One region of the Brevibacillus sp. BC25 genome, then DNA from elsewhere that is predicted to be linked to it. Evidence: riboswitches for the same ligand, from Rfam matches in the RefSeq annotation. Region 1 holds a riboswitch; the other holds the start of a gene.
What was found. A riboswitch is a leader RNA that binds a small molecule or an ion and turns the genes downstream of it on or off. The one in region 1 is predicted to bind cobalamin.

Region 2: another riboswitch for cobalamin. It lies ahead of cobO (cob(I)yrinic acid a,c-diamide adenosyltransferase); the one in region 1 lies ahead of metE (5-methyltetrahydropteroyltriglutamate--homocysteine S-methyltransferase).

Annotation. Positions count from the first base shown of each region.
Region 1 is NZ_AKIX01000102.1:8,187-11,307, forward strand. Features, by position in the region: gene nrdE (class 1b ribonucleoside-diphosphate reductase subunit alpha) at 1-373, shown strand, start outside; gene nrdF (class 1b ribonucleoside-diphosphate reductase subunit beta) at 429-1,379, shown strand; cobalamin riboswitch at 1,466-1,665, shown strand; gene metE (5-methyltetrahydropteroyltriglutamate--homocysteine S-methyltransferase) at 1,810-3,121, shown strand, end outside.
Region 2 is NZ_AKIX01000005.1:12,184-15,304, reverse strand. Features, by position in the region: gene PMI05_RS00645 (TerD family protein) at 1-381, shown strand, start outside; gene PMI05_RS00640 (M15 family metallopeptidase) at 453-1,145, opposite strand; cobalamin riboswitch at 1,329-1,545, shown strand; gene PMI05_RS30610 (hypothetical protein) at 1,502-1,699, shown strand; gene cobO (cob(I)yrinic acid a,c-diamide adenosyltransferase) at 1,710-2,258, shown strand; gene cobD (threonine-phosphate decarboxylase CobD) at 2,255-3,121, shown strand, end outside.

The DNA of each region.
Region 1 (3,121 bases):
GATTGCACCGACACAGAGCATTTCCTACATTCAGAATGCGACTTCTAGCGTGATGCCAATCGTTGAGCATATCGAAACGAGAACATATGCCAACTCGACGACGTATTACCCGATGCCGTACTTGTCGCAGGAAAACTATTTTTACTACAAATCCGCGTATGTGATCGATCAATTCAAAGTGATTGATCTGATTGCCGAAATTCAAGAGCACATCGACCAAGGAATTTCGACTGTGCTGCACGTAAACAGCAATATTTCAACCAGAGAACTGGCTCGCTATTACATTTACGCAGCGAAAAAAGGTCTGAAGTCACTCTATTATACGCGTACGAAACATTTGACTGTAGAAGAGTGCATTAGCTGCGCTGTTTAGTGAACTCGATTTATAAAAGGAAAAGCATCAAGCAAATAGAGAAGAGGAACGCCATATGAAAGCAGTCAATTGGAACAGGCCGGACGACGATTTTACGATGACGTTTTGGAATCAAAACATCATGCAGTTCTGGACGGATGATGAGATTCCGCTGTCAGATGACAAGATGGCCTGGATGGAGCTCAGTGCGACTGAACGGGATACGTATAAAAAAGTATTGGGCGGTCTCACCTTGCTGGATACGGTTCAGGGTGGAGTAGGAATGCCGAAGATCATGGAGCATGTCGATGGACTGCAAAGAAAAGCGGTTCTCGCCTTCATGGGCATGATGGAGCAAATCCATGCCAAATCGTACAGCAGTATTTTTACAACGCTGGCATCGACTGAAGAGATTGACGGTATTTTTTCGTGGGTAGAAAACAATCCACATCTGCAAAAGAAAGCGGCCCTCATCTCGAAACGCTATCAAGAAATTGAGAAACCAAAAGACTTGTACATGGCGATGGTAGCGTCCGTCTTCCTGGAAAGCTATCTGTTTTACAGCGGATTCTTCTATCCGCTCTATTTGGCGGGGCAAGGCAAGATGACAAGCAGCGGGGAAATTATCGATCTGATTGTTCGCGACGAGAGCATCCACGGACTCTATGTCGGCGTTCTCGCGCAAGAAGTATATCAAGGTCTGAGTGTGGTCGAGCAGACCGCAGCAAAAGAGGAGCTGTATGCTCTTTTGCATGAGCTGCAAGAAAATGAGGAGGCTTATACGACTTCGTTGTATACGGAAATCGGATTGGCTGACGAAGTTCATGTGTACGTGCGCTACAATGCGAACAAGGCTTTGATGAATCTGGGACTGGACCCGCTATTCCCGGAGGAAGAAGTGAACCCGATCGTACTGAACGGCATTCGCACGCAGACGAAGCAGCATGACTTCTTCTCGAAAAAAGGAAATGGTTATGTCCGCACGCTAAACGTAGAGCCGTTGACCGATGATGATTTTACATTTTAGTATGACAAAAAATGGAATATGTGTTACTGTATGAACAGTATGCTGCCCTGCTAGTTAACTGGGGCACTTCACAGAACCACGATAATTTCATAGGAGTGGGAACAGGTTCTTTGGTGATCAAGATCGACCAAGGATGAAAAGGGAAGTCGGTGAGAATCCGACACGGTCCCGCCACTGTATGAGGGGAGTCGGCACATTTATCAGCCACTGATCCAAACGGATTGGGAAGGCATGTGCAGATGATGATCCCAAAGTCAGGAGACCTGCCTGTTTCGACGACACTGCTTAACCTACGGGAGATAGGGAGGTGTTAGGATGCTGTGATCTCAGTGCTTATTTGGCATTTCTAACGTTCTTTTTGATCGTTGGAGATGCCTTTTTTATTGGGCGGATTCAAGTCAAGATCGAATAAAGAATGGAGAGGAAGCTCATGAAAAGCAGCAATTTGGGATATCCACGGATCGGGAAGAACCGCGAGTGGAAAAAGGCATTGGAAGCATTTTGGGCAGGCACTATCGATGAGGCAAGCCTGGTACAGCAAATGGAGCAAATCCGTCACCAAAACCTGTTGCGTCAGCAGGAAAAAGGGGTCGAGCTGATCCCTGTGGGTGACTTTACGCACTACGATCACATGCTGGATATGGCTGTGATGTTTGGGATGGTCCCCATGCGTTATGAATACGAGAGAGGCCCGGTTTCATTAGCCACATACTTTGCCATGGCTCGTGGTTCGAAGGAAGCTGTCGCCAGCGAAATGACGAAATGGTTTAACACGAACTACCATTATATCGTCCCGGAGTTTGGTGAACGACAACCAGCCATAACCGAGAACAAGCCTCTCCAGGCATACTTGGAGGCTAAAGAAAAGTTTGGCATCATCGGAAAGCCCGTCATTGTAGGCCCGTATACGTTTGTCAAATTGTCCAAAGGGTATGAGAAAAACGAATTTGAAATCGTCGTGGATCAACTCGTTCCGCTTTACATAGACGTTCTCCGCGAGTTGGAGCTGCACGGCGTGGAATGGGTGCAAATCGATGAGCCTGCATTTGCACTGGATGTATCGGAGCATGATCGCGCCATCATCAAACGTATCTATGCGCAAATCGGTCAAGCACTACCACATCTACAGTGCATGCTGCAAACCTATTTTGAAGCGGTGGATTGGTACGAGGAGCTGATTTCCTTACCGGTAAAAGGAATTGGTCTTGATTTTGTACACGGAGCGATGCGCAATCTGACCAATCTGAAAAAACACGGGTTTCCAGCAGACAAGATTCTCGGAGCGGGAATCATCGACGGTCGAAACATATGGCGTGCGTCCATTGAGGAGAAGTGGGAGCTGATCAAAGAAATTTCCGAGATCGTTCCGCTCGAAAAGCTGTGGCTGCAGCCGTCCAGTAGTTTGTTGCACGTACCTGTAACGGTTGAAGCAGAGAGCGACTTGCCAGTGGAAGTCATGCCTGTATTGGCGTTTGCCGACGAAAAACTGGGAGAAGTACAGCTCTTAGTCCAAGGATTCCGATATGGTAAGTATGTCATTTCGAAAGAGATCGCCCAAAATGAAGCGGACTTGCTGAAGCTGGCATTATCTCCAGCGAGGAATCGTCGAGAAGTGCAGAATGCTTTACGTCAAATAGCTGCTGCAAAACTTGAACGAAGTGTTCCTTATCTCGAACGTCGAGAGATTCAACAAAATACGTGGAAGCTGCCACTGTTGCCAACTACAACAATCGGAAGCTTCC
Region 2 (3,121 bases), on a different contig from region 1:
ATGATTCGTTCGGCGCCACAGACAGGGGGAATTTTCGAGCCGCAGACGGTACAGGACAAGATTGACCTCGCCGCAAACACGCGGATTTGTATCCCGGTCATTCTTGATCTCGTGGAAAGAAAAGTGATTTGGACGGATATCGCCCTGAATTCCGATCCGTGGTTTGCCAACAATGTGGAGTCCAATGCCGGAGGGGTGGAGCTGATGGGAAGAGCGCTCACCTCGTTGGTGAAGCCTACCCTGCATGAGTTGTTCATGCTTCATGCACAGGCGAGAGGGACGCTGACTGATCAAGCTGAGGAGGCAGATACGGTATTTTCCTTAGAGGAAGGAATTACGCCGTTTGATACGGAGATTATCATGGCGGATTTTATGCAATGATTGTTTCATAAAGGAAAAAGCAAGACCGTCAGGCAGTATGCACTGACGGTCTTTTTCATGGATGTTATTTCTTACATCGACAAAACCCCGCCATAGATCGGCTCCTGCTGCGTTTTTTGTCCCCAGGTACGCGTCCCATACTCGAAATGCCACCATTCTTTCGGATAGTTGACGAATCCGGCGGCGGTCATCAAATGATAGAGCAGTCGGCGATTGTCTCGAATCTCGATGTCTTTTTGTGTAGGCTGTACGAGTTCTTCATAATGGCGAGTTGCAGCCCTTACACTGAAATCATCGAAGGCTGTCCCCATCTCCAGCCAGCCATCAGGTCCTGCGATAGTCAGATCGACTGCGCCACCGGATAGGTGAGGGGACGGCTTGGAGAGGTCTGTTGTTGGATAAGCGACGAATTTGCTCAATTCTTCGGTGAGCGCGGGTCCTTCCTGCCAGCCTTGTGAAAGCAAGGCTTCACGGAAACGTTCATACAAAGATGCCTGTACCTCGAATGAGCGCCAGCCGTCCAACACGACGAGCTTGTAGCCAACAGGCAGTTGCGCGGCTGCCGTGGCGAGCTTGCGTGCTGCCCCTTCTCGCAAAAAGGCTTCTGGCTGTGTTCCGGCATAGCCCTCGTGGTAGTAGGCTGGATAGACTGTGATTTGTTCACAAAGGGAAGAGAGTGGGATCATCGGTTCGCCACATTCATTGATCGGCAGTGGGCTGGGCAGGATCATGTCTGGTATTTTTGGAATCGGAGGAAATAGCATGACTGCACACCACTTTCGATTGTTTTGCCAATAGGGTAACGAAAATTTTCAAGTAAGTAAATGGTGATTATCTTAAATTTTCTGCCAATAGACACCTGCAAGGAATCGGCAGCTTTTGCTTGAATCCTCGGTAGCTTTTGCTATTATTAAAGCAAGTGTTTGTCAACGAAACGAATGACATATACATATGGAAGAGAAACAGGTCCTTGTTTTTGCGAAACCGATTCGCAGGAGCAAGGTTAAAAGGGAAGTTTGGTGAAAAGCCAACGCGGTCCCGCCACTGTAAGAGAGTAGCTGTTCTTCAAGGCACCATGCCATCCACTGCCCATCCGGGAGCGGGAAGGAGAAGAAGAGCGATGATCCTCGAGCCAGGAGACCTGCCTGTTTTTATGTTTACACTGATTTCCTTCGGGTCAAAGGAAGAGGTGAGGATTGTTGCTTTCGGCTATCCGCGCTTTGTTTTTCCTTACGTACTGGGGAAAACAGAGCGCTTTTTTTGTTGGCTTCGGAAAGTATTTGGAGGAAACAGCGGAGTTAAATACGTCACTTTTTGAGGTGGTCACGATGGAGAAAAACGATAAGAAGCGGGGCTTGACCCTCGTTTACACAGGAGACGGCAAAGGAAAAACGACGGCAGCAGTCGGATTGGCTGTGCGGGCGACAGGGCGCGGAAAAAAGGTGCTGATGGTTCAATTCATCAAGTCGCCGGAGCGTACATACGGAGAAAAGATTATTTTCGATAAATTGGGCATTGAAATTGTGCAAAAGGGCGTTGGCTTCACATGGACGAAGACACCGGAGGAGCATCGTCAGGCATTGAAAGAAGCTTGGGCGTTTGCCAGCGAAAAGCTATCTTCCGGAGCGTACGATGTCGTCATTCTGGATGAGCTGAATAATGCATTGGCGATTGACCGCTTCCCGATTGACGATGTGTTGCCATTGTCCGATGTATTGGAAGCGATTCAAAACAGGCCAAGTCATATCCACCTCGTGATTACGGGACGGGCAGCAAAGCAGGAGATTTTGGACATCGCAGATTTGGTGACAGAGATGAAGCCAATCAAGCATTACTACGATGAAGGGATTCCAGCTGTGCTGGGGGTAGAGTTTTGACAAGCGCAGGTGTAATAGAAACGTACGGTCATGGTGGAGACTTGCTGACCGCAGCGCAGCGCTTTGGTCGAGAGCCAGAGCAGTTTCTGGATTACAGTGCCAATATTAATCCGCTGGGGATGCCAGCAAGCGTTCGTGAGATGCTACTGGCTTCGCTAGCTGTTGTAGCGCATTACCCAGACCCTGGACATCGTGTGTTTCGTCATGCATTGGCAAAACGGCTGCAAGTGCCGGAGGAATGGTTGCTGCCTGCCAATGGTGCAGCGGAGGCAATGGCATTAGCCATACTCGGTCTTTCGCCGCAAACGGTAGGCGTGGTATATCCTTGCTTTTCGGAATACGCGCAACTTTCCGAGCAGTATGGTGCCCATGTCATTGGCTGCTTCGGGAAGGAAGCGAACGGGTACAAGCCCGATCCTGTAGAGCTGCACACTCTTTTTACCCAGTCTGATCTCGTATTTGTCGGGTCGCCAAACAATCCGACCGGAATCCTGTATCAACCGGATGAGCTGCGCCAAATGGCGGAATGGACGAATGAGACCAATACGTGGCTCATCGTGGATGAGGCTTTTCTCGATTTTGTGGAGGAAGAGCGGCAGTATACATTGGCGACGCAGCTGGAGCGCTTTCCCCGTGTGATTTTGATGCGTTCGATGACGAAAATGTACGCGATCCCGGGATTGCGCCTGGGTTATGCGATTGCGCATCCAGATGTCATTGCGAAGATGCGCCAGAAGCAAGTGAGCTGGAGCGTGAATGCACTAGCCCTTTTAGCTGGAGAACTGTGCTTGCAGGAGCAGGCATACGAGGAACAGACGCGCAGGCTCATAAAAGCAGAACGTGCGTATTTGACTGATTGCATC